DNA from 3 places in the Allokutzneria oryzae genome. Region 3 is predicted to be linked to each of the others. Evidence: riboswitches for the same ligand, from Rfam matches in the RefSeq annotation. Region 3 holds a riboswitch; each other region holds the start of a gene.
What was found. A riboswitch is a leader RNA that binds a small molecule or an ion and turns the genes downstream of it on or off. The one in region 3 is predicted to bind thiamine pyrophosphate.
Positions count from the first base shown of each region.

Region 1: it holds a riboswitch for thiamine pyrophosphate, as region 3 does, so the genes downstream of both, thiC (phosphomethylpyrimidine synthase ThiC) here and ACFFQA_RS25460 (thiamine ABC transporter substrate-binding protein) in region 3, are expected to answer to the same signal.
Region 2: it holds a riboswitch for thiamine pyrophosphate, as region 3 does, so the genes downstream of both, thiO (glycine oxidase ThiO) here and ACFFQA_RS25460 (thiamine ABC transporter substrate-binding protein) in region 3, are expected to answer to the same signal.

Region 1 is NZ_JBHLZU010000018.1:5,411-15,409, reverse strand. It holds gene ACFFQA_RS19175 (GNAT family N-acetyltransferase) at 1-549, opposite strand, end outside; gene thiD (bifunctional hydroxymethylpyrimidine kinase/phosphomethylpyrimidine kinase) at 620-1,492, opposite strand; gene thiC (phosphomethylpyrimidine synthase ThiC) at 1,489-3,141, opposite strand; TPP riboswitch at 3,132-3,257, opposite strand; gene ACFFQA_RS19160 (peptide deformylase) at 3,372-3,944, opposite strand; gene napA (nucleoid-associated protein NapA) at 4,096-4,407, shown strand; gene ACFFQA_RS19150 (LytR C-terminal domain-containing protein) at 4,445-5,062, shown strand; gene ACFFQA_RS19145 (AAA family ATPase) at 5,117-7,327, opposite strand; gene pssA (CDP-diacylglycerol--serine O-phosphatidyltransferase) at 7,418-8,362, opposite strand; gene ACFFQA_RS19135 (phosphatidylserine decarboxylase) at 8,363-9,073, opposite strand; gene ACFFQA_RS19130 (GlsB/YeaQ/YmgE family stress response membrane protein) at 9,150-9,413, opposite strand; gene ACFFQA_RS19125 (M48 family metallopeptidase) at 9,418-9,999, opposite strand, start outside.
Region 2 is NZ_JBHLZU010000018.1:18,704-28,702, forward strand. It holds gene ACFFQA_RS19195 (thiazole synthase) at 1-201, opposite strand, end outside; gene thiS (sulfur carrier protein ThiS) at 206-406, opposite strand; gene thiO (glycine oxidase ThiO) at 403-1,482, opposite strand; TPP riboswitch at 1,476-1,585, opposite strand; gene thiE (thiamine phosphate synthase) at 1,631-2,317, shown strand; gene ACFFQA_RS19215 (hypothetical protein) at 2,389-2,775, shown strand; gene ACFFQA_RS19220 (DUF3558 domain-containing protein) at 2,768-3,346, shown strand; gene ACFFQA_RS19225 (hypothetical protein) at 3,487-3,873, shown strand; gene ACFFQA_RS19230 (DUF3558 domain-containing protein) at 3,866-4,447, shown strand; gene ACFFQA_RS19235 (PPE domain-containing protein) at 4,476-5,630, shown strand; gene ACFFQA_RS19240 (ESX secretion-associated protein EspG) at 5,634-6,371, shown strand; gene ACFFQA_RS19245 (S1 family peptidase) at 6,422-7,621, opposite strand; gene ACFFQA_RS19250 (S1 family peptidase) at 7,876-8,997, opposite strand; gene ACFFQA_RS19255 (hypothetical protein) at 9,387-9,999, opposite strand, start outside.
Region 3 is NZ_JBHLZU010000020.1:224,178-234,176, reverse strand. It holds gene ACFFQA_RS25485 (LolA family protein) at 1-1,075, shown strand, start outside; gene ACFFQA_RS25480 (ABC transporter ATP-binding protein) at 1,078-2,058, shown strand; gene ACFFQA_RS25475 (ABC transporter permease subunit) at 2,055-2,909, shown strand; gene ACFFQA_RS25470 (ABC transporter ATP-binding protein) at 2,993-4,000, opposite strand; gene ACFFQA_RS25465 (ABC transporter permease) at 4,000-5,592, opposite strand; gene ACFFQA_RS25460 (thiamine ABC transporter substrate-binding protein) at 5,594-6,634, opposite strand; TPP riboswitch at 6,672-6,782, opposite strand; gene ACFFQA_RS25455 (4a-hydroxytetrahydrobiopterin dehydratase) at 6,831-7,124, shown strand; gene ACFFQA_RS25450 (NPCBM/NEW2 domain-containing protein) at 7,121-9,754, opposite strand; gene ACFFQA_RS25445 (alkaline phosphatase PhoX) at 9,910-9,999, opposite strand, start outside.

The DNA.
Region 1 (9,999 bases), on a different contig from region 3:
GACCGCGTCGTCGTAGCGCGCGTCGTACGGGACCAGCCGCAGGCCCTCGCGCGGTTGTTGCCGCGGGAGGTCGCTCCCGCCCGCGATGGCCCGCTCCATCTCGAAGAACCACCGCTGGGGCACGAAGCCCGCGGCGTCGACGAGCGCACGGAGAGCCGAGTTGTGCTCACTGCAGGCGATGCTCACCTCGCCGGGCAGGTCGGGGCGCTCCGCCTGATGGATCTCGGCCGCGCGCCTCTCTGTCCAGGCGAGCAGCTCGGTGCCGATCCCCCGGCCGCGCCAGTCCGGGTGCACGGTGCTCTCTGAAGGCACGCGGTACTTGCCATCCGGCGTGACTCGCTTGTGCAGCAACGAATACGCCACCAGCGTGTCCGCGTCGAGCACGGCGATCGTGTCGCGCTCGGAGTTCAGCTCGGGGTTCGCCCACTCCTCGCGGAGGTCGTCCTCGCTGTAGTTCTCGCCCAGCTCGTCGACGCGCTCGGACGCGGCCAGCAACGCCGCCCACCCGGGGATGTCGCTCGCCGTCATCGGCCGCCACAGCAGGTCCATGGTGGCCGAAGCTACGGACGAGCTTGTCCCGCCGCGACCGAATTTCACTTCCGGGCAGTCGGTTGTGCCGCTATATGGGTTTTGTCGACACCCGCCAGAACGTCGACACCGGGCCGACTCCCGCGCCGAGCGGGTAGGAGTGCGCCACCGCGCGCTGCACGAACCGCTTCCCGAAACGGACCGCATCCAGCACGGACGCGCCCCGTGCCAGCGCCGAGGTGATCGCCGAGGCCATGGTGTCGCCGCCGCCGTGGGTGTGCGGGGTGTCGAACCGCGCGCCGGGCAGCTCGTAGAACTCGGTGCCGTCGAAGAGCAGGTCGACGCACTCGGGGTCCTCGGTGAGGTGGCCGCTCTTGATCAGAGTCCACTGTGGACCCAATGCGTGCACGGCGCGCGCCGCGTCGGCGAGCTGGTCGCGGGTGCGCACGTCGACACCGGTGAGCAGCCGCACCTCGTCCAGGTTCGGTGTCACGAGCGTCGCCATCGGGAAGAGCTCGTCCCGCAACGCGTCCAGCGCGTCGGCGTGCAGCAGCGGGTCGCCGTGCATCGACGCCGCGACCGGGTCGACGACGAAGGGCGCCGCGGCGTCACGGCCGATCCCGGCCTGGTGGCACGCCTTGGCGACCGCCCGGATGATCGACGCCGATGCCAGCATCCCGGTCTTCGCCGCGTCCACCCCGATGTCGCTGGTGACCGCTTCGATCTGCGCGGCGACCGTCTCCGCCGGGATCTCGACGAAGCTCTTGACCCCCAAGGAGTCCTGCACGGTGACCGCCGTGACCGCGGTCATCCCGTGCACCCCGCAGGTCAGGAACGCGCGCAGGTCGGCGTGCATGCCCGCGCCGCCCGCCGAGTCCGATCCCGCGATGGACAACGCGCGCGGCGGTGTCTCCCAGGTCGCGCCCGAACACAGGGCGCGACCCGGGAGGCCGGGTTGGTTCACGGGTTCACCACTGGTAGGTACACCCTGCCGCCCTGCTCCTCGAACTCGTCCGCCTTCTCGCGCATCCCGGCCTCGATGGCCTCCACAGTGGACAAACCGTGCTCCTCTGCGTACTTGCGGACGTCCTGGGTGATCTTCATCGAGCAGAACTTGGGCCCGCACATCGAGCAGAAGTGCGCGGTCTTGGCGGGCGCGGCCGGCAGCGTCTCGTCGTGGAAGGAGCGCGCGGTGTCCGGGTCGAGCGAGAGGTTGAACTGGTCCTCCCACCGGAACTCGAAGCGCGCCCTGGACAACGCGTCGTCGCGCTGCTGCGCCTTGGGATGCCCCTTGGCCAGGTCGGCGGAGTGCGCCGCGATCTTGTAGGCGATCACGCCCGCCTTTACGTCGTCGCGGTTGGGCAGGCCGAGGTGCTCCTTCGGCGTGACGTAGCAGAGCATCGCCGTGCCGTGCCAGGCGATCTGCGCGGCTCCGATCGCGGAGGTGATGTGGTCGTAGGCGGGTGCGATGTCCGTCGCGAGCGGGCCGAGCGTGTAGAACGGCGCCTCACCGCACAGCTCCTCCTCCAGCCGGACGTTCTCGGCGATCTTGTGCATCGGCACGTGGCCGGGCCCCTCGATCATCACCTGCACGTCGTGCGCGCGGGCGATGTGGGTGAGCTCGCCGAGCGTGCGCAGCTCGGCGAACTGGGCCTCGTCGTTGGCGTCGGCGATCGAGCCGGGCCGCAGCCCGTCACCGAGGGAGAAGGTCACGTCGTAGGTGCGCAGGATCTCGCAGAGCTCCTCGAAGTGCGTGTAGAGGAAGCTCTCCCGGTGGTGCGCCAGGCACCACGCCGCCATGATCGAGCCACCCCGCGAGACGATGCCGGTGACCCGGCGCGCGGTCAGCGGCACGTACCGGAGCAGCACGCCGGCGTGCACGGTCATGTAGTCCACGCCCTGCTCGCACTGCTCGACCACGGTGTCCCGGTAGACCTCCCAGGACAGCTTCGCCGGATCGCCGTCGACCTTCTCCAGCGCCTGGTAGATCGGCACCGTGCCGACCGGCACGGGGGAGTTGCGCAGGATCCACTCGCGCGTCTCGTGGATCCGCCTGCCGGTGGACAGGTCCATGATGGTGTCAGCGCCCCACCTGGTCGCCCACACCATCTTCTCGACCTCCTCGGCGACCGAGGAGGTCACCGCGGAGTTGCCGAGATTGCCGTTGATCTTCACGAGGAACCGCTTGCCGATGATCATCGGCTCGGTCTCCGGGTGGCACCGGTTGGCCGGGATCACCGCACGGCCGATGGCCACCTCGTGCCGGACGAGGTCCACGTCGACGCCCTCGCGCGCCGCGACGTACTCCATCTCGCGGGTGACGATGCCCGCCTTGGCGTACGCCAGCTGGGAAACCGCGCCGTTGACCGGCTCGCGCGCCGCGATCCACGGCGCGCGCAGCCCGGGAAGTCCACTGTGGACGTCGATCTTCGTTTCGGGGTCGGTGTAGGGCCCCGAGGTGTCGTAGATGTCCAGGTGCTCGCCGTTGGTCAGTTCCACCCTGCGCTGCGGGATCCGCAGTCCGCCAGGGGTTTCGGTGTAAACCTTGCGCGATCCGGTGATCGGACCGGTTGTCACGGTCGGACTGACAGAGCTGTCGGCGAAAGCCGTCATGGCGAATCCTCCCTACGCCGGCATTACCCGGTACAGGTTCAGGCGGTCGGCGGCGCCGGGAGTTGTCCCAGCCGCCCTCTCAGCCCGCTTCGCCGCGAGCTCCCGCGTTCGGTGTGAAGTTGTGCTCCTCGGTGCCCGAGGCTAACCACAGCCGCGCCGCCCTGCCAGACCCGGGCCGGGTTTCCGCTGGTCGCCTCGTGGAATTCCGCCGAAACGACCAGCGGGCGCGCTCAGTGACCGAACGGGTCCTCGACCTCGCCCGGCATCCAGGACAGCCCGGGAACGCCCCAGCCGTTGCGCTTGAGCATCCGCTTGGACTCCTTGGCGTGCCTGCCGACCAGCCGGTGCAGGTACAGGAAGCCGTCCAGGTGGTCGGTCTCGTGCTGCAGGCAGCGCGCCAGGAAGCCGGTCGCCTCGACCTCCACCGGCTTGCCGTCGCCGTCGAAGCCGGTGACCTTGGCCCACCGCGCGCGGCCGGTCGGGTAGGACTCGCCGGGGGCGGACAGGCAGCCCTCCCAGTCGTCGTCCGGGTCCGGCATGGTCTCCGGGCGCTCGGAGGTCTCCAGCACGGGGTTCACCACGACGCCGCGGTGCCGCTGACCCTCGTCGTCGGGGCAGTCGTAGACGAACAGCCGCAGGTCGACGCCGATCTGGTTGGCGGCGAGGCCGACCCCGTTCGCCGCGTCCATCGTCTCGTACATGTCGTCGATGAGGGTGCGGAGCTCGTCGTCGAAGGTCTCGACGGGGCGGGTCGGGTTGTGCAGCACCGGGTCGCCCGCGATCCGGATCGCGTGAATGGCCATGCGCGAAACCCTAACGGCGTGTCTCGCCGTGACGCGCCGGGTTGTACCCGAGCCAGTGTCGGTCCCTCGTGATGTAATGGAAGTCCTGGAAATCACATCTCTGTGATTACCGCTGGCCGAGGAGATCCCGACCCTGGGGACGAGGAGCAGGATGGACGCCGAGTTGAGGGCCCAGGCCCGCGACCAGGCCACTTCCGCGCCGGGAACCGGCGGCCTCAGTGCCAGGGAGCACGAGATCCTGGCCTTCGAGCGGCAGTGGTGGAAGTACGCCGGCGCGAAGGAGCAGGCCATCCGGGAGCTGTTCGACATGTCGGCGACCCGGTACTACCAACAGCTCAACGCGCTGATCGAGAAGCCTGAGGCGCTCGCGGCCGACCCGATGCTGGTCCGCAGGCTCCGCCGGTTGCGCACCGGCCGCCAGCGAGTCCGCTCCGCCCGCCGCCTCGGCCTGGATCCACGCTGAGCACCGCGAAGAAGTGCCGCACTAGGAGGCAGCTGAGATGAGTTCGGTCGAGCCGCCAAGCGCACCCCGCCCCCTGTGGGTGGCCGGGGTCGTGGCGCTCGGGGTCGCCGCGGTCGCGCTGGCGTTCGGCGTCTTCTCCCTGTTCGGCGGGGACACGCCAACCGACCCGCTCGGTCAGCAGACGACCACGACAGCCGAACCGGCGCCGGTGACCACACCGCCTCCCGCGGTGACGACCACCCAGGCGCCGCCGGTGACCACCACGTCGCAGGCGACGACACCGTCGCCGACAACGACCCAGGCCCCGCCCACCACCAGCTCCAACAGCGGCGGCGGGGGCGGCGTCCCGGCGAAGCCGCGCACCGGCATCCGGGTCTACAACAACAGCACCATCCCCAAGCTCGCCGACCGCGCCGCCCAGGACATCCGCGAGGCGGGCTGGACGGTGGACGCGGTGGACAACTACCCGCACGGCGTCATCTACACGACGACGGTCTACTACACGCCCGGCTCCGACGAGGAGACCACGGCGCGCGGGCTGGCCAGCGAGTTCGGCATGCGCGTCGAACCCCGTTTCGACGGCATCAAGGACGCGAAGGCCGGTGTGATAGTGATCGTGACGAAGGACTACAAGCACGCCGACAGCGCCAAGTAGCCACCCACGACGTGAAGCCCGGCCCCGGACACCTCGGGGCCGGGCTTCCCCGTGTCAGGGGCGGTGCGCGGCGGCGTAGGACTCCAGGGCCGCCAGCTGCGCCGGGTCGAGGGAGGGGCGCACGGACTCGCGGGCCCGGTTCAGGTGGGCCAGGCCGACCTCCGCCGCCGCCAGCGACTCGCGCATCGCGGTCAGCGCCGCCTCCCGGATCAGCGCGGAGCAGTCCGCCGCCGAGTAGCCCTCCAGCTCCTCGGCCAGGCTCACCAGGTCCACGTCGTCGCCCAGCGGGGTGTGCTTGGCGGCCGACTTGAGGATCTCCGCGCGGGCCGCCGCGTCCGGCGGCGGCACGTAGACCAGGCGCTCCAGCCGACCCGGCCGCAGCAGCGCCGGGTCGATCAGCTCGGGCCGGTTGGTCGCGCCGACCACCACGACCTCGTTCAGCGGTTCCACGCCGTCCAGCTCGGTCAGCAGCGCGGCGACCACGCGGTCGGCGACTCCGGAGTCCGACGACTGGCCGCGGCGCGGCGCGAGCGCGTCCACCTCGTCCAGGAACAGCATCGCGGGCGCCGCCTCGGCCGCTCTGCGGAACAGCTCCCGCACCGCGCGTTCGGACTCGCCGACCCACTTGTCGAGCAGCTCCGCGCCCTTGACCGACATCACGTTGAGCTGTCCGGTCCCGGCCAGCGCGCGCACCAGGAAGGTCTTGCCGCAGCCGGGAGGGCCGTAGAGCAGCACTCCGCGTGGAGGCTGAACACCAAGGCGCGCAAAGGAGTCCGGGTACTGCAACGGCCACAGGACCGCTTCGGTCAGCGCCTGCTTCACCTCGGTCATGTCGCCGACGTCGTCCAGGGTGAGGCCGCCGGTGGACAGGTTGTCCGAAGTGGACATCGAGATCGGCCGCACCGTCTCCAGCGCGCCGAGCAGGTCCTCCTGGCCGATCCTGGGCTCGTCGGAGTCGCGCTGCCGCAACGCCGCCCGCACCGCGGCCTCACGTCGCAGCGCCACCAGGTCGGCCGCGACGAAGCCGGGAGTGCGGTCGGCGACGGCCCTGAAGTCGATGCCGTCCTCAAGGGGCGCGTCACGCAGCAGGACCCGCAACAGCTCGGTGCGCACCGGCCCGTCCGGCAACGGCAGGCTCAGCTCGCGGTCGATGATCTCGGGGCTGCGCAGCTTGGGGTGCACCGACTCCGCGGCGGCGGTCGTGGCCACGACGGCGAGCTTCGGGGTCTGGATCGCGGCGCGCAGCGCGTCGAGGACCACAGTGGACAGTGGGGGCGGGTTGTTCGCGGGCAGCAGTGCCTCCACATCGGACACCAGCAGCACACAGGCGGTACCGCTGCGAGCGGCCGAGACCGCGGCGTTGATCGCGTCGTGCGCCCGCTGCGACGCCGTCGCCGGTTCGAGCGCGGCGGCGCTGGGCGCGACCAGCTCGACGACCTCGGCCTCCACCGCGGCGGCCACCGAGCGCACCAGCGTCGCCTTGCCGACCCCGGACGGACCGGAGACCAGGACGCCGAGCCGGGACTCCGCGCCGAGCTTCGCCAGCAGCTCCGGGCGCCGGAACGCCAGGTCGAACCACTCGGTCAACCGGCGCACCGCGTCCTTGGCGCCCGCCAGGTCCGCCAGGGCGAGCGCGGGCTCGGCCTCCGCCTGCTGGGCGACCGGAGCGGGCGCGGAGGCCATCACAGCGGGAGGCAGCGCCGCGGTCCGCGCCCCGTCCCGCCAGCCGACCACGGTCGCGGGCTGCACGGCGACCACACCGGGCGGCTCGACCCCGGTGACCGTGAGCAGCTCGTTGGTCCACGTCATGCCGATCGCCAGCGACAGCTTGCGGCGCGCGGTGCTCACATCGGAGCCGGGCGGTGGCGCGAGGTCCTGCGGCAGCAGCGACACGGCGTCCCCGACGGTGAGCACCTTGCCCATCAACGCCAGCCGCAGGGTCTCCGGGGTGAGCGAGGCCGAGGCGAGCTGCGATCCCGCCACGGTCACCGACCGCGCCGTGGAGACCTCGACCGGGGCGACGACGACCTCGGAGTCCTCGGTGAGACCGAGGTTGGACATGGTGATGTCGTCGACCAGGACGACCCCGGGCGAGTGCGACCCGTCCGACGCGGCGGCCAGCGCGGCGGTCTCCCGCGTGCCGGTCAGCCGCACGGCGTCCCACGCCCGCAGTCCCAGCGCGTCGAGCACCTCGGGATGCAGCCGGACGACGCCCCGGCGGGTGTCCAATGCGGACGGGGACAACCGGATGGTCAGCGTGATCACGCCGCAGACCCTACGCCGCACCGATCGCCATTCGCGGGCTTATGGACCGCTCCGGAGCACCGAAAGAGTCCATAAGCCCGCGAATGGCCGTCAGTCGCGGCGGTCGCGGCGGAGGCCCAGGCGGCGCCAGCTGGTGCGGGACGCGGGGCCGGGGCCGGTGGTGCCGTTGCGGCGGGGGAGGCGGGGCAGGCGGATCGCCGCTCCCGCGACGCGACGGCGCAGCGGCGGGCGCAGGCCGAGGCGGCGGGTGCTGCGGGCGCCGCGACGCAGCGCCCTGCGCTCCGCGGGCTCCACGTCCCACGCCTCCGGGTGCCTGGACAGCCAGTAGTAGCGGTAGACCGCGTACGGGATGTGCGCCAGGTACAGCGCCACCACGACCGCCAGCATCAGGAACGGGTAGGTCAGCAGCGCGGCCCCGGCGATGCCGATGATCACCAGCACCGGGGCGATCGCCTTGGCAGGGATGCGCAGCTTCTTCAGCGACAGCGTGGGAATCCGGCTGATCAGCAGCATCGCCACCAGCAGGGTCCACACCAGCAGCACCGGCTTGGTCGACCACCAGCCCTCACCGGCGCCCAGCGTCACCACCAGCGGCAGCAACGCCAGGACCGCCCCCGCGGGCGCGGGGACGCCGACGAAGAACTCCTTGGTGAAGGAGGGCTGCTCGGTGTCGTCGAGCAGGGTGTTGAAGCGGGCCAGCCGCAGCACCATGCACACCGCGAACACCAGCGCGACCAGCCAGCCGGTGCGCTCCCCGTCCCAGCCCCAGATGAACAGCACGATGGCGGGGACGACGCCGAAGGAGATGCCGTCGCACAGCGAGTCCAGCTCGGCGCCGATCTTGCTGGTCGCGTCGAGCATCCGCGCCAGCCTGCCGTCGAGGCCGTCGAGCACCGCGGCGACGCCGATCGCCAGCACCGCGGCGCTGTACTCCTTGTTCAGCGCGAACTGGATCGCCGAGAGTCCCGAGCACAGCGCGAGGATGGTGATCGCGTTGGGCAGCAGCCGCACCCCCGGCGCGGTGCGTGCGTCCACTTAGGACTCCGCTCCTGGCAGCCGGCCGAGCACGGTCTCGCCGCCGATCGTCTTCTGGCCGGGCTCGACCAGCACCTCGCTGCCCTTCGGCAGGTAGACGTCGACCCGGGAGCCGAAGCGGATCAGGCCGTAGGTGGCGCCCGCGGCGGCCTGCTGGCCCTCCTCGACGAAGCAGACGATCCTGCGGGCGATCAGCCCGGCGATCTGCACGACCGCGATCTGGTGCCCGTCCCCGGTCCGCAGCAGCAGGCTGTTGCGCTCGTTGTCCTCGCTGGCCTTGTCCAGGTCAGCGGAGAGGAACTTGCCGGGGCGGTAGGAGATCCTGCTGACCTCACCGGTGGCGGGCATCCGCTGCACGTGCACGTCGAAGATCGACAGGAACACGCTGACCCTGGGCACCGGCTCCGAGCCGAGGCCGAGCTCGGCGGGCGGGACGGCGGGGCCCACCGTGGAGACCGTGCCGTCGGCAGCGGAGACCACCAGGCCGGGCCGGGTCGGGGTGACCCGCTTGGGCTCCCGGAAGAACCAGGCGCACCAGGCGGTCACGACCATGCCGATCACACCGGCACGGCGGGAGAACCGCCTGATCAGGAATGTGGCGACGGCCGCGCCCAACACGAACGGCCGGCCGGCGGGGTGCATGGGGGGAACCGTGCTGCGGGCGAGTTCGACAAGGTGTGCGAGCGGGCCCGAACGTTCTTCCGCGGTCATCGTCAGGTGATCCGTGATCCTCGGCCGTGAAGAGAGCTGAATGGACTCTTCACCGTACGCCAGCGGCCCGCCCGGCTCACCTGCGGGACTGCACCAGCCGGACGATCATGAGCAGCAGGATCGAGCCCAGCGCGGCGACGCCGAAGCTGCCGAAGCTGAACTCGAAGTCCCACCGCTCCCCGGTCAGCAGCTTGTAGACCAGGCCGCCCAGCGCCGCGCCGACGATCCCGACGACGATGCTGAACAGGCAGCCGAGCGGGCGCCGGTCACGCCCGCCGACGACGAGGTTGGCCGCCCAGCCCGCGAGCGCGCCGAAGATGATCCACGAGAGGAAGCTCACGCCGTCAGCCTACGGGCGCGGGACCCGCCTGTGGGGCCACGCCGCCCCGCGCCGCGAAGGACTGCTGGACGAAGCCGGTGAGGCACTCGAACGCCTCGTCGGTGGCGCCCCGCAGCTCGACCTGGCTGCCGTCGGCGAGGACCAGGTTGAGCCGGCCGCCGCCGCTGAGGAACTTCTTGTCCGTGGCGTTGACGATCTGCTCCGCGCCGATCCACCGCGCGTTGGGCAGCCCGCGGTTCTCGCTCGCGGACGCCTCGACCAGCGGGGTCAGCCGCTTGCGCCGGATGCCAGCGCCGACGCCGATCCGGTCGCCGGACTGCTCCTTGAGCACGGTCCCGAACGGCAGCCGGAGCAGCAGCAGCCCGGTGTCGTAGGCCAGCAGGTCGTGCCAGGTGTTGCGCCCGATGGTCACCTGCGTGCCGAAGACGTGGGTGAGCTGCGGCTCACCGCTGATCTTCGGGTCGTCCGCGCTCGGCCAGCGCACGTACCCGAACGGGACGCCGAGGGCGGTGAGCCGCTCCCACAGCTCGCCGACCTTGGCCGGGTCGTGCGCCGCGGGCGCGACCAGCTGCTCGGCGTCGAGCTC
Region 2 (9,999 bases), on a different contig from region 3:
CTGGATCGCCAAGCGCCGCAACAACTCCAGCACCCCGGTACCACCCTCGGCATCCATCCTGCGCATCGCGACAGTGGTCAGCTCGGTCCCCGAGGCGACCAAGGCCCGCTCCAACACGGAGAGACTGCTCGCGCCGCCTGTCCCCATGATCAGGCGGGACCCGAACTCACGGCCCGCGATCACCAGCTGGTCGTCCGACATCGCCTCAACCTCCCTGCACCGCGGTGAGAACCTCCACGACCGCCCCGTCACGCACGGGCGTCTCCGCCCACGCGCCCCGGGGTACCACGTCACCGTCCACCGCGACCGCCACCCCGGAGCTCGGTGCCCCGAGCGACGCGACCACATCAGCCACCGTGCTCCCGACTTCGACCGAAGTTTCCTTGCCGTTGAGCCGAATCCTCACAGCACTCCTCCAGTAGGCGGTTTCTCGCCGAGCAAGCAGGACAGCACCAGGTCGGCGGTGATCGGCGCGAGCAGCATGCCGTTGCGGTGATGCCCTGTCGCGACAAGCAGTCCGGGTTCGAGCTCGCCGATCAACGGCAAGTTGTCCTTGCTTCCCGGCCGAAGCCCGGCGGCGCATTCGACGAACTCGTACTCCGAGATCGACGGCAACACCTGTTCGGCCCACCGCAACAGGTTGCGAACCCCACCGGCTGTGACCACGGTGTCGAACCCGGCTTCGTACTGCGTCGCACCCACCACCAGCCCACCGTCGTCACGTGGCACCAGATAGACGTGGTTGCCCTGCACCGAACAGCGCACGGTCCTGGTGGGCGGAGGAACCGTGAACCTCGTGGCGCGCAAGCGAAGGATCTCCCCCTTCACCGGCCGCACCACCTGCCGCAACGGCTCGTACAACCGGCCGCTCCACGCACCCGCGGCGAGCACAACCGTGTCGAAGCCCCTCGTGGCCCCGTCGGTGAGCCGCACTGTCCCAGGCCCGACCTCGGCGACCTCTGCCCGGTCGATCTCCCCGCAGGCCGCCAGCAGCGCGGCGAGCACCATCCGGTTGTCCACCGCGAGGTCCCCGGGGACGGACAGTCCACTTCGGACAGACGGCCCGAGTGCGGGCTCCAGCGCGCGGACCTGGCGCCCCGTCAGCGCCTCCGTGTCCCGCCCCAGCGTGCCGAGGTACTCCGCCAACGCGGTGAGCTCGGCCCGGTCGGCGGCGTCCACGGCCACGACGAGCGTGCCCTCAGCACGCAGCCCGGGATCCCTTCCGCTCGCCGCCGCCAGCTCCCCGGCGAAGCCGGGCCAGCGCCGCAACGACTCCGATCCCAGCTCCAGCAGGGTTTCCTCACCGGGCCACGCCTCCGTGACCGGCGCCAGCATGCCTCCGGCGACAGCGGAAGCCCCCGCACCGGGGGCGGGGTCGAACACCGTGACGGCGAACCCCGCCGAAGCCGCCCGCCACGCCACGGACAGGCCGATGACACCACCGCCCACGACGGCGACCGAACCACGCGCACCACTGGACACGACCTCACGCTCCCTGCGCCGGCATTACCCGGATCAGGTTCGACGGTCGGAGTCGCCAGACTCCCTCTCAGCCCGGTCTTTCCAGGCTCCCGTGCGGACCGCCTCCCACCATACCCGCTCCCCCGGCACGGCTTTGTACTGTGACCGAATGCCCCTACGCGATGGCAAGGAGATCCGCCGCAAGCTCCAGGCGGCGCGCCTGTACCTGTGCACCGACGCGCGAACGGAACGAGGCGACCTCGCCGACCTGGCCGACGCCGCACTCGCGGGCGGAGTGGACATCATCCAGCTGCGGGACAAGAACCTGGAGGCCAAGCAGGAGCTCGAAGCGCTGGAGGTCCTTGCGGAGGCGTGCACCCGCCACGACGCGCTGCTCGCGGTGAACGACCGCGCCGACGTGGCTCTCGCCGCCGGAGCGGACGTCCTCCACCTCGGCCAGAACGACCTGCCGGTGGCATGGGCGAGGCGGGTCCTCGGTGAGGACGTGGCGATCGGCCGCTCCACCCACGACCCCGAGCAGTCCGACCACGCGGCCCACGAGGCTGGCGTCGACTACTTCTGCACCGGTCCGTGCTGGCCGACCCCGACGAAGCCGGGCCGCCCCGCCGCGGGCCTGGGCCTCGTCCGCCACACGGGGCAGCGCAACCACGAACGCCCGTGGTTCGCCATCGGCGGCATCGACGAGACCCGCCTGGACGAAGTGATCGAATCAGGCGCCCGCCGGGTGGTGGTGGTCCGCGCGATCACCGAAGCCGCCGACCCCAAAGCGGCCGCCGAACACTTCGCATCCCGCTTGCGCACGGCGGAGACCAAGCCACCGACTTCGTATAGGTAATTCCCCTCAATCTGCCCCCGACCAGGTCATACACCGTTTGCGAAAGCACTCCCCATTGTTACACTCCGCCCATGGGCAACAACGGGGGGAAACACCATGACCAGAACGGCGCGCCATCGCCCTACGCGGTCGCGACCAACCGACTCCACGTCGACCGGGACAAGCTCCCAGCAGCCATAGCCCTGTTCAAACAGGCACGCGACGAGATGGATGAGCTGCTGAGCGAATCAGGCAGGAACATCCAGATGCGTCCGATGGCCGCCGACCGGGTGAGCACAAGGGTCGCCGAGGTCCTGAACCACAAGGGGATGGGAGGGACCAACTCCGCACTGGGAACCATGCAACAGTTCCACACACAGCTCAAAAACATCGTGACAAAGCTCGAGGCGACGCTGGCCCATTACCACAGGCTCGAGGCGAACAACCGAGACGGTATCCGCAGTGGCACGAATGTTTGACAAGACAGTGCGGACGCTCGTCAGCGCGGTCACATTGGCGATCGCCTGCACCGCTTGCCAGCAGCTCGTTGACGGCGAGGCATCCACATTGCCCTCCGCACCTCTTCCTGCTCAGCGACCGCGAGACCTACCGCTCGACAAAGTTGCTCCATGTCAGCTGCTCACGCCTGAGCAGCAACGCGACTTCGCGATCAACGCACCAGGGCGACCGGAGACGAGCCCAACGTTCGACAACGGACCCGTGTGCAACTACTCGTCCGAAGTTCAGAGCACCGGCGTCTCGTTCACCTTGGTAAAGAACAAGGGGATTGATTTCTTCACCAAGAACAACGTCAACGCAGAACTGCGTGATCTCGACATCAGGGGCTTTCGGGCGCGTGAAATGTTCACTCCGTTGGCACCCGAGCTCTGGGCCTTCTGCACAGTGGTGGTGGACACCGCCAAAGATCAGGTTCTGCACGCGATGTTCAGCGAGAGAGGTAACACACCACGCCTGACGCGGGAGCAGGTCTGCGCCAAGGCGAAGCAGGGGGCGGAAGCGGCGGTCACCACCTTGATGGCGATGCGCTGACGAAACCACACCACTTGAGGGGGACATGACCCGCAGCGGACAGCCCGACCATCAGCGCCATCTAGGTAGTTCCCCTCAATCTGCCCCCGACCAGGTCATACACCGTTTGCGAAAGCACTCACCATTGTTACACTCCGCCCATGGGCAACAACGGGGGGAAACACCATGACCAAAGCGGCGCGCCATCGCCCTACGCGGTCGCGACCAACCGACTCCACGTCGACCGGGACAAGCTCCCAGCAGCCATAGCCCTGTTCAAACAGGCACGCGACGACGTGGACGACCTGCTCAAGGAGTCGCGGGGCACGCTGCAGTTCCTGTCGATGGCCGCCGATAGGGTGAGCGCAAAGGTGGCCGAGGTCCTCAGCCGCAAGGGCATGGACGGCACAGATTCCGCGCTGGGAGCTGTACAGGCTTTTCGAAATCAACTAGCAGCAATAGTCGACAAACTCGAGGCAACGTTGGCCCATTACCGCAGGCTTGAGGCGAACAACCGAGCCAGCTTCCGCGGTGGCGCACGTGTTTGACAACAAAGTGACGCGAACGCTTGCCAGCGCTGCCGCTCTCGCGATGATCTGCACCGCTTGCCAACAGGCCGTCGGCGGCAACGCATCGCCGCCACAAGACACGCCGCCTACCGTACAGCGCCCGCGAGATCTACCACTCGACAAGGTCGATCCGTGTCAGTTGCTCACATCCGAGCAGCAACGCACATTCGCTATCGATGCACCAGGACGACCAGCGACGAGTACGATGTTTGAAAACGGCTCCGTATGCAACTACTCAGCCTGGGCCGACCGATCAGGTCTCTCGTTCACTTTGATCAAAAACGCAGGAATCGACTTTTTTGCCAAGAAGAACATCAACGCAGAACTACGCGATCTCGACATCATCGGCTTTCGAGCTCGTGAAATGTTCACCCCACTCGCTTCTCACCTCGACCCTTTCTGCACGATCGTGGTGGATGTCGCCAAGGGACAGGTGCTGCACACGATGTTCGACAAGAGTATTGACAAGGAACGCCTGACGCGGGAGCAGGTCTGCGCCAAGGCGAAACAGGGGGCGGAAGCGGCGGTCACCACCTTGATGGCGATGCGCTGACGGAACCACACGGCTTGAGGGGGACGTGATGACCGAGGAACTCGACGTCAACATCAACTGGTTGGCGATTCCGCACCAGAAGCTCTACGACGACATCCACAACGGCCCGGGGGTGGCGGGGGCGCACAGCGCGGAAGCCACCTATCGCGCGATGGAGGCGAAGTTCGTCGCCATCCGCAGCAGGCTGGAGCAGGGACTCCGGGATCTCAAGATCTCCTGGGAGGGCATCGCGGCCAGCTCCGCGGCGGACAGGATCGAGCAGTTCTCGCCGTGGGCGGGCCATGCCGGGGAAGCGTCCAGGAGCCGGAGCTCGTCGACGACGACGCAGATGGGGCACTACGCGCAGGCGCGCAACAGCATGCCCAAGCCAGAGCCTGTGCCACCGATGCCGGGCGGCGAACTGATCAAGTCACTCGCGGGGTTCCTCACCATTCCCGTTGACCGGCACGTCCATGAGGCCGTGGCGCAACAGGCGCACCTGCGGGCCGCCGAGGTCATGGAGACCTACTCGAAGAGCTCCGCCGGGACGGTGGGCGGTTTCACCGCGTACAACCCGCCGCCGGAGGTCAGCGTCGACGTGCCGGATGCGCCCGTTCCCGCACCGCGTCCGCCCATCGGAGGCGGGGGTTCCCGCCCAGCTCCTCGATTCCGGGGCGGCAGCACCGACACCAGCTACACCAGCGAGCAGTCCGTCAACGCGGTTCCTGTACCGGACGATCACGGCGGAAACCTCGATCTTGGCGGAGTCGAGCAGCAGCAGGCCGCGCCGATGCCGGTCACACCGCCGCCGGTAATGGGTCAGGGCGCGTCACCCATCACCGCTGGCGGGGCGGTTGGCACGCCGGGCGGTTTCGCCGGAATCCCCATGGCTGGTAACAGTTTCGGTGGCGCTGGTGGGCTTGGAAGCGTCGGTAGGTCTGCCGGTGGGGCCAGCGGTGTCCCGGTCGGCGGGCCGAACAACAAGGCCATGCCAGCACCTCGCAACGCGCCAGCGGGTAAAGGCGCCGTCGCACGTGGTGCTTCCGGCAAGCCGGGGCAGTCGTTCATGCAGTCCGCGCTCGGTCAGGCGCAGCGCGAGGAGGACTCCGAGCACACGCGGAAGTACTCGATCATCGAGGACATCGTCGGTGAGTTGCCGTTGGTCGCTCCGGCGGTCATCGGCGAGCACACCGACGACAGGTAAGCCGTGTTCACCGAGACTCAGCGTGAGTTCGGCATGTCCGCGTCGGCCTTTCAGGTCGCGTGGGAGCGGCTCGACCTGCCGGACATGCCGCCCGAGCTGCTGGTCATGCCCGCTGGTGTCGAAGAGGCCCAGCGGCGGGCCGTGGTCCATGCGGCGCTGGAGGAACTGAGCGGGATTGACGCCGACGGCTTGGAGCACGCGCTACGGGTACTCGCGCGGCCGTCGCGTTCAGTGGACGCGCGCCTGCCGATGGTTCGGGCGCTGGCGGCGACCGACGACGAGCACGCTGTGATCGCTGTGCTCAGCGGCGATCGCGTGCGGATCGCCGAGATCAGCCCGTACGACATGTGCCGTGCTGCCGTTGGAATGTTGCCCGCAGCCTCTTCGGGGCCGGGCAGTTCCGTTTGTGTGCCGAGTGATGTCGTCGCCACGGCGGCCTCGGTGGCCGGTACTTCGGAGAGCGTGCTCTGTTCCGAGCTCATCCGGCTTGGGGTGCGTACTGAAGACTCGGAACAGTTCGCGTTGATGGTCAAGGACCGGCACAGCAGTGGACAGTTCGGCGTGACTGTGTTGGGGCGCAACGGGATCCGGCGGCGAGGCGATCACGTGGTGTCCTACTTCGATACCGCGCACGGACGGTACCTGATCAAAGAACTCCGTGGATGGCTCACGGTGGCACCTGCCGACTTCCGGGTTCTTGTCGGACAGGTGAACCGGTTGTTGAGCGAGACAGCGCAATAGAAGAAGGTTGCCCCAGTGCGCGCTGGGGCAACCTTCCGTCTTGGAGCGGCTCAGCCGGTGACGAGCGTGAGGCTGTACTCCTTCAGCGCCTCGTTGATCGGCTGGAACCAGGACACCGAGTTCATGCCGGGCTCGGCGTTGGCGTAGCAGCGGAGCTTGCCGTTGACGTCCTTCAGCCGCGCGCCGCTGGTGAGGCCCTGCGCCTGGTCGCCGGAGATGTTGGAACCACCGCTGTCGCCCTGCTCGACGCAGGCGGTGTACTGGGTGAGGCCACGCACGACCACGGTGGAGCCGTCGGCCTGGCCGTACTTCACGGTGACGTTGCGGGCACGGATGGTGCCGCAGGTCCACTGGGTGGTGGAGCCCGACTTGCAGACCGTGCCGCCGAGCGGGGCCTCCTCCGAGCCCTTCACCGTGACGTTGTTGCCGTCCCACTGGTTCACCAGCGGCTGGACGGTCCAGGTCAGCGGGTTCACGGCGACGGCGGCGAAGTCGTTGCCGTCCTTCCAGTTCGTGTTCACGAACTCCCCGATGCCCAGGTTGCCGAGCGCGACGACCGGGCCGGGCTTGGAGCAGTGGCCCGCGGTGACCAGCCGCGGCTCGCCGGAGGAGGTCTTCGCGGCGAAACCCGCGGAGCAGCGGCCCGCGGTGCCACCACCCATGTAGATCGCGTTGCCACCGACCAGGTCACTGGTGGCGACCGCGACTCCCTCGGTCTCCTCAACGCGGACGTTCTGGCCGGTCTTGGCGGCCTCGGCGACGAAGCTCTCGGTGGCCGCGGAGCGCTTGCCCTTGGTGACGGTGACGACGACGGAGTTGGTGGGCTCGTCCACGTACCAGCTGCCGACCTCGGCTGGCGAGGAGCTGGTGCGGCGGTCGAGCTCGGCCTTGGCGCCGTCGAGCTGGGCGCGACTGCCGCGGACGACCCGGACCTCCGCGCCGGTGGCGCGGACGGCGTCGGCGCGGGCGGGGTCGGAGACGGCGACGACCGGCTTGCCGGACTCGATCCACGAGCCCGCGTAGCTCGCGTCCGCGCTGGCGCGGGCCGCGACCTGGGCGGCGTCGGTCTCCTGGCGGACGCGCTGCTTGGCCTGCTCAGCGGAGAGGCCGAAATCCCGCTGCATCGCGGAGAGGACTGCGCCGTTCGGCGAGGTGTTGTCGACCGCGAAGGCGGGCGCGGAGAGGGAACCAGCGGTAGCGGTCACAAGCAGTGCGACGCCGAGGGCACGAGTCGCGGTGCGTCGAGACATCCGAGTCGTCCTTCCGTCAGGTGGACCGAGCCTTAGCCCGTCTGGCGGCAAGCTATGCGACTCTGTGCAACATATGAACCCCTGCTATCACCCTTTTGGGCTAAAAGTTTTTAATCCATCTCACTTAGGTCGCTCTTCGGGCACGCAGCGCACAAAGAAGAGCACCCACGGGTGCAGGGTTCCCGTGGGTGCTCTTCGTGGGGGCAGGCGCCGCCGGAGGGCGGCGGTCTGGCCCCTCCCCGTGATCAGCTCGTTCAGCTGGTGACCAGGCGCAGCCCGAAGCGCGAGAGGATCGGGTTGACCGGGTAGAAGTAGGTCGTACCGCCGGAGGTGCAGTTGCCGGACCCACCGGAGGTCACGCCCTGGGCCTGGTTGCCGGACAGCCAGGAGCCACCGGAGTCACCCGGCTCGGCGCAGGCGTTGGTGCGGGTCATGCCGTTGACCGTGCCCTGGGGGTAGCGGACGGTCTGGTTCTTGGCCTGGATGGTGCCGCAGCGCCATCCGGTGGTGGAGCCGGAGCGGCAGATCGACGCGCCGACGGCCGCCTCGGTGGAGCCGCCAACGGCGACGGTGCCGCCGTTGTAGCGGTTCACCACGCCACGGGAGACCCAGTTGGAGTTGGTGCCGACCCAGGCGTAGTCGTTGCCGGGGAAGCTGGAGCCGCGGAAGCTGCCGGAGGCGACCCGGTTGAAGCCCTGGGTCGCGGTGCCGACGGTGCCGCAGTGACCGGCGGTGACGTAGCCGCCCTGGACGGAGAAGCCGACCGAGCAGCGGCCGCCGCCCATGTAATAGGCGTCGCCGCCGCGGGTGTCGTAGAGCGGGACCGGGGTCTCGTCGCTCTGCTGCACGGTGACCGCGCTGGCGTCGACCCCACTGGCCTTGACGAACTTCTCACCGTCCGCGGTGACCTTCGCGGTCACCACGACGCGGTTGTTCACGGTGTCCACGTACCAGCCGCTCACGCCGTTGGCGTGCTGGTCGGCCTTGTCGAGGGTGGTCTTGACCGCGTCGAGCTGGGCGGCGCTGCGGGCGACCAGCCGGACGTCGGCACCGGCCGCGCGGACCGCGTCGGCCTTGGCCGCGTCGGTCACCGAGACGGTGAGCTTCGAGCTGCCGTTGGCGAAGTGGGCGCCGGCGTAGCTGTCGCCGAGCACGCCGCGCAGGCCGGCCTCGGTCTCGGCCGCCTTCATCTCGTTCGCGGCCCTGGCCTTCGCCTCGTGGGCGGTCAGGCCCAGGTCGCGCTGCATCGCGGTGAGCATCTCCGGGGAAGCGACCGAGTCACTCTCGGCGGCCACCGCCGGAAGGGTGAGGGCCGCCGCCGACCCGATGGCCAGCAGAGCGGTTCCGACGAAGCGGACCGCGTTCTTCGGCTTCATGACATCTCCCTCTTGCTGCAGGGTTCATCCGCGGGCCAGGGCAGGGGGCGCCCGCGGAAGATCTCGAGCTAGGAGGTCGGCACATGCCACGCAGGGGTGAGGCGCGGCCGGTCGCGACGCTGGCTTGCGAGGCCGTGATGGCCCATGCGACGTCCTCCTGGTGAGCAGAGCTGCACTCGCACGGTGACTCACAGTGAGAGCTGAATCACTTTTGGGGGACGTTATGTAGCCGTGACCGCGCTTGGTATCCGCCATTCGGGGCAACAGATGTCAGTTCACGCGCTTTCGCGGCGTGTCGTGTCATATCCCTACTTTCGTAGGGAGCGTCGAGCACTAGCCGGTAGGTCCGTTTTGTTCACGTCGTCCAGCGTGTTGACAGGCAACGCGCGTCAGCCCTCCTGCTGGGGCTCGTTCCCGCCGGGCTGGGTCGTCGCTCGCGTCGGCGGGGCCGTGGTCGACGGCCTGATCGTGGTGACCGGCGGCGCGGTGGTGGTCGGCGGCGCGGTCGTCGTCGGGGCCATGGAGGTGGTCGGCGGCGGCTGGTGCGAGCTGGTCTCGGGCTTCTCGCTGGTCGGCGACGGCTGCTCGACGGGCTGATCCCGGTCGCGGCGCTCGGTGGAGCCGCCCTGGAAGATCTTGCCGATGGTGGAGCCGGAGCCGTTGCCGGACAGCGGCCGGCCGCCGATCAGTTCGATCCCGGTGACCACGGCCATCGCCAGCAGGAACGCCAGCGCGCTGGTCGCCGCGACCACCTGCCAGCGCCGCCGGGTCCACCACGGCTCGCGTCGCGCCCCCGGCTTGGCCATCACCTCGGTCGGCGCGTCGTCCGGTGTGAAAGGGGCGTTGAGGTCGATCGTGGCGCTGGGAGCGTCGAGCGACTTCTCAGCGGTCCTGCTGGTGGCGATCTTCGTGCGGACCGCGTCCCGGCTGCGGTCGAGGGAGTGCTGGTAGAGCGCGCCGCCGATGGTGCTGACGACGCTGGCGAGGGCCGCGCCGATCACG
Region 3 (9,999 bases):
TGCGATCGCCGGCGCGGTCGGGCTGACCGTGCTGGCCATGCCTACTGGTGCGGGCGCCGCACCCGTGCTGCCGCCGGTCAACCCGGAGCAGCTGGTGCAGTCGGTGCTCAGCCAGAAGGAGATTCCGGCGCTGGGGGGCACCGTCGAGGGCAAGACCAACCTCGGTATTCCCGCCATCCCGAACCTGCCGCAGGAGCTGAGCGGGGTGTCGGCTCGGGTCTGGTCCGACGGCACCGGCAAGGTGCGGGTGGCCAGCAGCCAGGCCGGCGGCGAGAAGATCGCCGTCAACGACGGCACGACCGCGTGGACCTGGGACTCGTCCACCAAGGTCGCGACGAAGCACACCTACGACAAGGACGCGGCGCCGAAGGGCAAGCCGGAGGAGCTGAGCGATCCCGCGTCGGCCGCCAAGAAGATCATCGACCTGGTGCGGCCCAGCAGCAGCATCTCGGTGGACGGCACGGCGAGCGTCGCGGGCCGCGACGCCTACGAGCTGGTGCTGGCGCCCGCCCCGTCCGAGCGCACCCTGCTGCGTGAGGTCCGGGTCGCGGTGGACGCCGAGAAGCGGCTGCCGCTGCGGGTGGTCGTGCTGGCCAACGGCTCCAGCGAGCCGGTGGCGCAGATCGGCTTCACCAAGCTCGACATCGGCGCCCAGGACCCGAAGCTGTTCACCTTCACCCCGCCCGCCGGCGCGAAGGTCGAGGACAGCGCGAGCAAGCTCAAGGAGTTCGAGAGCAAGCACCGCGAGGAGATCGAGAAGCACCAGAAGCCCGGCTCCTCGCCCAAGCCGATGGAGACCGACCGGGTCAAGGTCGTCGGCGACGGCTGGGACACCACCGTCGTCGGCCGCCTGCCCAAGCTGGACGAGCTGCCGAAGTCCGGTGAGAAGGGCGCCGCGGTGCAGAACCCGCTCGACATGGTCAAGCAGTTCGGCACCAAGGTCGAGGGCCCGTGGGGCAAGGGCTACCTGATCACCACCAAGGTCGGCACCGGCCTGCTCACCGAGGACGGCCGCTTCGCCGCGGGCGCCGTGCCGTCCCAGGTGCTCGTCGAGGCGATCGGCACCGTGAAGTGACGCTGAGCACCGAGCCGCTCGCGGCGACCGGTGTGGTGGGGGCGGAGCTCTCCGCCCCCGCCCTCGCGGCCCGTACCAGCGGACTGCGCAAGGTCTACGGACGCACCGTCGCGGTCGACAGCGTCGACCTGGAGGTCCCGCAGGGCGCGGTGCTCGGCCTGCTGGGGCCCAACGGCTCCGGCAAGACCACGACGATCAGGATGTTGCTCGGCCTGACCAGGCCGACGACCGGCAGCGTCGAGCTGCTGGGGGTGCCCATGCCGGACGGCGCGGACCGCGCGCTGCCGCACGTGGGCGCGCTGGTGGAGGGACCGGGTTTCCACCCGTTCCTGTCGGGGCGGGAGAACCTGCGGCGCTGCGCGGCGGCCGAACCGCTGCTGCCGACCGGGGGGATCAGCAAGGCGGTCGACGACGCGCTGGAGCGAGTGGGGCTGGCGCACGCGGCGACCCGCAGGTTCAAGGCCTACTCGCTCGGCATGAAGCAGCGGCTGGGCCTGGCCGCGGCGCTGCTGGTGCCGAGGAGGCTGGTGGTGCTCGACGAGCCGACGAACGGCCTCGACCCGTCGGGCACCAGGGAGATCCGCGGGGTGATGGCGGACCTGCACGCGGCTGGGACGACGGTGGTCGTGTCCTCGCACCTGCTGGCCGAGGTGGAGGCGACCTGCACGCACGTGGCCGTGCTGCACCAGGGCACTGCGGTGGCGCAGGGCGAGCTGAGCGAGCTGCTCGAAGCGGGGACTCCCACGCTCACCGTGTCCACTGAGGACGTTCAGCTTGCGGTGGACACCCTGCGGGAAAACAGGATTCCGTTCAGGTCTGCTGTGGACGGTGTGCGCGTGGAGCTGACGGGGGCCTCGCCGCAGCAGGTGGTCGAGAAGCTGGTGCTCGCCGGGGTGGGCGTGCGGGAGGCGCGCCGCGAGCGGACGGGTCTCGAAGAGCTGTTCGCCCGGTTGACCGAGGCCGACGTGCGGGAGGGGTCATGACCACGGCTTCGGTTGCGCTGCCGGAGAAGGTGACGAGGGCACCGCTGGGCAGGCTGTTGCGCGCGGAGCTGCGCTGGGTGCTGCGGCGGCCGAGGACGCTGGTGGGCTTCGGCCTGCTGGCCCTGGTGCCGGTGGGGCTGGGCCTGATGATGTCGCTGGCGGACTTCGGGGGAGGTCCGATCGGCGGCCCGCCGGTCCTGGCGTCGCTGCTGGGCAACGGGATGGTGCTGCCCCTGGCGGCGATGACCATGGCGATGCCGCTGCTGATGCCGATGCTGGTGTCGATGGCGGCCGCGGACGCGATCGCGGGCGAGTCGGCGCACGGCACCCTGCGCGGCCTGCTGATCGCGCCGGTCGGCCGGACCCGGCTGGTCATGGTGAAGGCGGTCGGCGTCGCGACGGTGACGGCGGTCGCGGTGCTGGTGCTCGCGGTCCTGGGCATCACCTCGGGCCTGGTGTTCACGGGCACCACGGAGTTCACCTCCCTGTCGGGCACCACGCTGTCCTTCGCGGACGGCATCGGCAGGGTCGGCGTCGCGGCACTGTGGGTGTGGCTGCAGATGGCGGCGGTGGCGGCGGTGGCGCTGGCGCTGTCCTCGTTCACCGACCACCCCCTGGTGGTGCTGGCGGCGACGATGGGCTCGCTGATCGTGTTCACCCTGCTGGGCACCCTCCCGGACCTGTCGTGGCTGCAACCGGCACTGATCACCACGGGCTGGACCTCGGCGATCGACGTGGTCCGCGACCCGATGGTGACGGCGACGCTGACGGAAAGCGGAGTGCGAGCGCTGTGCTACATCGCGATCGGCCTCTCCATCACCGTCGCCCGCATGGCCACCAAGGACACCTAACCCCGCCCCTTTCCGGCCATTCGCGGGCTTATGGACCTCTGAGGAGCTTGCGAGACGTCCATAAGCCCGCGAATGGCGGGGGGTCAGGTGATGAAGGCGATGCCGTCGGGGTCGAGGGTGAAGCGGGTGTGAGAGGTCAGGGCGGCGGTGACGGGAGCCGTCGCTTCGACCTCCGGGCCGGTGTCCAGGCGGACCAGCAGGCGCACGTGGTCGCTGCGGTGCACGCGTTGCAGGACTTCGCCGGTGAGCTGCCCCGCCGGGTCCGTGCGCAGCGCGCTCGCTCGCAGGCCGAGGCGGACCGGCCCGTCAACCACTCCCGGCGCGGGCACTGATCCCAGTGAGCTCGTGGCTCGACCGTCCGCCACGACTCCGTCCACGATGACCGTGCAGCCGAGGAACGCCGCCACCTCGGCGTCGGCGGGACGGCGCCAGACCTCGGCGGGCGTTCCGGTTTGGACCAGTTTTCCCTTGCGCATCAAGGCTACTCGGTCAGCCAGGGTAAAAGCCTCGTCGTGGTCGTGCGTCACCACGAGTGCGGTCGCACCCGCTCGGCGCAGCAGCACCGCCAGGTCCATCGCCAGCTGCTCGCGCAACGCCCGGTCCAGCGCGGACAACGGCTCATCCAGCAGCAGGAGCTTCGGCCGAGGAGCGAGGGCGCGGGCCAGGGCGACGCGCTGCTGCTCACCGCCGGACAGCTCGGTGGTTCGCCGAGCGCCATATCCGGGCAGTCCCACCAGCTCCAGAAGCTCGGCCACTCGCTCGGCTTGGTGCTTTCGGTCGACGCCGTGCATGCGCAGACCGAACGCGACGTTTCCCGCCACATCACGGTGCGGGAACAGTTGGCCGTCCTGGAAAACGAGCCCAAAACCACGGCGGTGGACCGGGACTCCGGCGAGGTCGGCACCGTCCCAGCTGACCGTTCCAGAGCTAGCGCGTTCCAGACCCGCGACCGCGCGCAGCAGCGTCGACTTACCGCAGCCCGAGGGGCCGAGCAGCGCGACTACCTCACCGTCCTCAATGGACATTTCCACATCGGACACAGCGGCGACAGATCCATAGTGGACGGTCAGATCCTTGAGCCGAAGGCCCATCAGAACTCCCCAAGGGCTTCGGTGCCCACCCGGACACGTTCGATCAGCGCCACCGCGACCACCGTGACGATCATCAGCAGCACACAGGACGCGTAGGCCATCTGCACGTTCAGCTCCCCCGGCCGGGAGATCAACCTGGAGATCGCGACCGGCAGCGTCGGCGCGTCCGGCTTCGCCAGGAAGCTCGTCGCGCCGAACTCGCCGAGCGCGACCACGTAGCCGAAACCGGTCGCCGCGAGCAGAGATCGTCCGGCGAGTGGGAGATCGACCTCGCGCCACACCCGCAACGGCGAGGCACCGAGCGACGCGGCGGCCTGGCGGAGGCGGTCGTCGATCGCGCGCAACACCGGCAGCACCATGCGCACGACCAACGGCATCACCACGAGGGCCTGCGCGAAGGGCACCAGGACCGGGGACGAACGAAGATCACCTGGAAGCGCGTCCATCGTGACGAGATAGCCGAAACCCACCGTCACCGCGGACACGCCGAGCGGCAGCATCAGCACCATGTCCATGGCTTCGGCGAGCCGTCCTTGCCTGCGCCGCAACTGGGACAGCACAACAGCAGCCAGGACTCCGAGCACCAGCGCGAGCAGTGTCGCGTCGAAGGCGGTCCGCAGCGAGTTCGTCGCGGCGTCCATTCCGGACACACCAAGCGTGGAGCGAGCCGCGTCACCGGCCAGCGCGGTGTACCCGGCAAGGCTCCAACCATCTCGTGTGGACAGTGATCGCACGACGAGCGAGAAGACCGGCAGCAGAAGAAGACCCACCACCGTGACCGCCACACCGACCACCGCCCACTCGCCACCTTCAGGGCGGCGAGCCGTCTCGGTTCGGCGGCGCAACGTCAGGGCCGTCTCGCGCTTTCGCCTCGCTACCGCTCCGACGAGCAGCGCACCAACGACAGCGGCGAGCTGGACCAGCGACAGGGCAGCAGCTCCGGGAAGGTCCAGCAGCTGCACGGTACGCAGGTAGATCTCCGTCTCCAACGTCCGGTGCTCTGCCCCACCCAGAACGAGAACCACACCGAAACTCGTTGCGCAGAACAGGAAAGCGACCGCCGCCGCCGAACCGATCGCAGGGGCGAGCGCCGGCAGGGTCACCGAAGTGAAGGCACGCCAACGGGAAGCCCCCAGCGCTCGCGCCGCGTCTTCGGCTCGACGGTCGAGGTTCGCCCACAGCCCACCCACTGTGCGCGCCACCACCGCGACGTTGAAGAACGCGTTGGCCAGCACGATCGCGATCACCCCACCATCGCCAAGCAGGGAACGAAACGCCATTCCGACAACCAGAGTCGGCAGGACGAACGGGATCGTGACGATCAGCCGCACGAGTCCTCGGCCGCGCACGGCACAGCGCGCGAGCAGATAGGCGATCGGAAGCCCTGCCACCAGGGCGACTGCCGTGGACGCCGCGGCCTGGCCGAGGGTGAACGCGACGAGGTCCCAGGTCTGGGGATCCGCGAGCACCTGGCCGACACCGGTCCCCCGCAGTCCGAGACCGAGGATCGCCGCGACAGGCCAGGCGAAGAACACGACCAGGAACAGCAGCGGAACTGCTGCTCCTACACCGAGAGCGACTTTGACGCGCACGTCAGCCCTGCACGACCGACCGCCACTGGGTGAGCCAGCGCTCGCGGTCCTTGTCGACCTGGTCCGCCGGTAGCTCCAGCGCCTTCGCCGGCAGCGGTGCGGCCTGCTGCCAGGACTGGGGCAGCGCAACGCCTTCACGAGTCGGGTAGACGTACATCTGCTCGGCGAGCTGGGACTGGACCTTCTCCGACAGCAGGAAGTCCACGACCTTGCGGGCACCTTCGACGTTCTTGGCGCCGCTGAGCACACCCGCGTACTCGACCTGCCGGTAGCAGCCACCGAGCAGGGCCTTGGTGCGCGGCTTGCCGTCCTGGCCGATCTCGGCGGACGGCGAGGACGCGTAGGACACCACCAGCGGACGCGGCCCCTTGCCCGCGGAGCCGGAGAAGTCCTGGTTGTAGCTCTCCTCCCAGCCACTGGCGACCTTGACGCCGTTGGCCTTGAGCTTGGTCCAGTAGTCGGCCCAGCCCTGCTCACCGAAGGTGGCGATGGTGGCGAAGAGGAACGCCAGACCGGGCGAGGAGGTCGCCGGGTTCTGCACGACGAGCAGGTCCTTGTAGCGCGGGTCGGTCAGGTCCGCCAGTGACGTCGGCTCGGGAATGCCGCGCTGCGCGAGGAAACCGGTGTCCATGTTGAGACACACGTCACCGACGTCGACAGCGCTGAGCCGGTCATCGCCGGGCAGGGCGTAGCGCTGCGCGCCCTTGGCGGCTTCGGGGCTGCGGTACGGCTGGAGCAGCCCCTGCGCGAGCGCCCGCGAGGCATACGTGGAGTCGATGCCGTAGACCGCGTCGGCCAGCGGGTTGGACTTGGTCAGCACGAGCTGGTTGGTGACCTCACCCGCGTCGCCCCGGCGGCTGACCTCGACGGTGATGCCGCTCTGCTTGGCGAACTCGTCCAGCACCTGCTGCGGCACGGCGAAGGAGTTGTGGGTGACGAGGACGACCTTGTTACCGCCGGTGTCCGTCCCACTGCCGCCCGTCAGCGAACATCCGCTGACCAGCGCGAGCACGAGTAGGGCTCCGAGTGTCTTGCCGCGCACTAGCTCCTCCTGGCCGTCGTCCGTGACCACGAGGCACCGCAAGCGGCGCGCACCTCCCTACACCGGCATGACCCGGATCAGGTTCGTACGGTCGAGGGCTGGGTGCCCTCCTCTCAGCCCGGCATACCGGGCTCCCGTGGCTCCCCCAGCGTACGTCGGACTCGCGCGCGGCGGGAGCCAGGACCACCATGGAGGCATGGCTGAGCTGCTGAACGAGGAACAGGTGACCGAGGCACTGAGCGCTCTCCCCCAGTGGCGCCAGGACGACGCCGCGCTGACCCGCACCGCGGAGCTGCCGAGCTTCACGGATGCGATCCGGGTGGTGAACCGCGTCGCGGAGATCGCCGAGAACGACAACCACCACCCGGACATCGACATCCGTTGGCGCACGCTGACCTTCCGCTGCTCGACGCATTCCGTGGGCGGGATCAGCGCGCTGGACGTGTCGTTGGCCAGGGAGATCGACGGCGTGCTTGAGGCGTTGGGCTAACCGCAGTCCACCACTGCGTCGGCCCAGTCGGCGTGGTCGAAGTTCTTGCCGTCGCCGCCGTCGGTGACGCGCAGCGTGAGTGTGCGAACTTCGATCACGCTGGCTGACAGCGGAACGGGCTGCCCGCCGGTGCGCAGAACCCCGGTCTCCGCCAAGACCTTTCCGTCGCCGAGCACCTGGAAGGCCGAAGAGCCGGGCGATGTCGTCTCGTCGTCCATGCCGACGACCGAAGAGAAAGCTGTGCACTTCCCGCCCAGGTAGACGGAGATCTCAGCGGTGGCGTGCGTTCCGAGCCCCTTCTCGTACTTGCGGCCACCGATGCTGATCTGGTTGCCATCGCCTCCGGCCGCGTCGTTGTTGGACCGGTCACGCTCGACGGGGCCATAGCCGTTGGTCTCGGTCTCGAACGAGAGATCGCTGACGTACGCACGGCCGTTGGGCGGGACGAAGCCGCGAACGGCCTTGGCGACATGCACGCGGCGAGCGAGCGCGGGGTCCCAGAACTCCGCGACGACGGGCAGCTCGAAGGTCCCCGGCTTGACGTTCGCGCCGACCTTGACCGTCCATTTGCCGGAGAGCGGCCGTCCTTGGCCGAGCGCGGGAGCGGTCACCGGCGCTCCCTGCACGGTCCAGCCCGCGGGTGCCTGCGGGGTCAGCACGACGTCGGTCACCGTCCTCGCGGAACGGACTTCGAAAGTGCCGGTGACCTCGAACGAGGTTCCTGCTGCCGCGTCAACGGTCGAGGTGGGCGTGATCGCCAGCGACGTCTCGGCGACCTGGCGCACGGGCTCGTAGCAGGTCAGCCTGCCGGGTGTGGCCGGACAGATCACGGCGCCGAAGCCGCCGTTGTCGTGCACGTCGATGTCGAGCGTCGCGGACGAGGTCTGGACCGAGGTGGTGCGCTGGACATCAACACGCTGCCCAGGACGCGGGTCACGGACGGTCTCGACGAGCCAGCGGCCCGGTCCCAGGAAGGCCAGCGGCGCACGGAGCGTGCGGGCACCGCCCGCCGCGACCCCGCCGACGAACCAGCGATTTCCGTTGCGGCGTGCGATGACGGCGTCAGAACCGGGATAGCCGCTGACGTACTCGGTCTGGTCCCACACGGTCGGCAGCTGGTTGAGGAACCGCAACGCCTCCGGGTACTTCTCGTACGCCTCCGGCTTGTCGGCGAAGTGCTGCCACGCGGACTCGTACGCGGCGGGCAGAGCGATCTCGTGGCCGATGGTGGAGACCTTGTTGCCGGTCTCCATGCGTCCAGGCGTGTAGTCCATCGAGCCGACAACGTTGCGCACGAAGGGGTGCACGGGATCGTTGTCGGGCTGCGGGTTCTGCTCCGCGCCGTGGATGGCCTCCATCGACATCACGTGCGGCCACGTCCTGGCGAGGCCGTGCGGGATGGTCGAGCCGTGGAAGTTGACCATGAGCTGCCGCTTGGCGGTCTCCGCGAGAATCGTGTCGTACCACTGGTACCGGGCCTGCGAGTCGGACTCCATGAAGTCGACCTTGACGCCCTTGACGCCCCAGTCCTTGACCCTGGCCAGCACCGTGTCGCGTTCCGGCTGGGTGTCGAGGCTGGTCCAGTGGAACCACAACAGGATGTCCACCCCCTTGGCCCGCGCGTAGCGGGCCAGCTCCGGCACCCACTTGTCGCTCCAGCCCTCGTCGACGAGCACGTAGGGCCACCCGTTGCGGGCGGCGAAGTCGACATAGGCCTTCTGCCGCTCGAAGTCCTTGGGGCTGGAGTGCTCGGAGAGCCAGGACCACGCGACCTTCCCGGGCCGCACCCACGAGGTGTCGGTGAAGCGCGCGGGTATGGCGAGGTCGTCGACCAGGGTGGACTCCGTGACAGCGCCGAGGTCGCCGACGATCGCTGTGCGCCAAGGGGTCTGCCCCGTCGAGCGGATCTGCTGGTCCTTGAGCGCGACGGCGTAGGTGCCGCTTCCGCTCTGGTGGCTCAGCGAGCTCCCGGCGTAGCGACCGTCTACATCGGACTCAGTGAGCAGCACGTAGTCGTCGCCGACCTGGAACAACGAAGGGTTGCCGTAGTCGCCGGTGGGTGCGGCGCTCGCGGTGGTCTTCTGCCGTTTGTTCTCGTGCTGGGCGTTGTACGGCATCAGCCAAGCAGTGGCGTCGCCGGGCAATGCGAAGGCAGAGGCTTCACCCGTGACCACGACATCACGTGCGCCCGGCAGCTCGTAGCGATAGGCGACTCCATCGGGCGCGGCCCGCACAACAAGATCCAGGCGCGTGTTTGCGGCTCCGGCGAAGGAAAACCGGGTCTCGTTCATCACGGCCGTCCGGTTGAGCCGCTTGCCGGTCGTCATCCGGTACTGCTGCGTGACGACACGGTTCTGCCGCCCGGTCGCGCGGAGCCCCTTGGTGAGATCGGCGGCCGTGGTGCGGATGCCGACCGGGGAGGGCGCGATGAGGAGCTTGCCGTGGCGCTCGACGGACAGCGCGACCGAGCCGGAGCCGGGATCGAGCTTGACCAGCGCGCTCACCCCGCCCGGGCCACGGACGGTCCAGGCGTTGTCCGGCGGGGCTGCCATGGCGGGCGAGGACAGCGACACCACCATGGCGGCCGTGACCGCCGAGGCGAGCAGGGGGTGTGCAGGGCGCAGGGGCATGGCAACTCCGTTGTCATCCGACCCAAATCAACAGCACTCACCACAAGCGAACATCAGTGCACTGCGCTGAGGCAAGGGGCCGGGCAGTTCATGACAAAACGCGCCAACGGCGGCTGAGTGACCAGCCACCGCCGGCGCGTCCGGGAGTTGCTGTATCAGCGGCGGAACGGACCCTTGACCTCGAAAGTCATCCCGTCGGTGAGCTCGCCGGTAAGGCCCTTCTGCGAGGAGAAGTACAGGCGGGT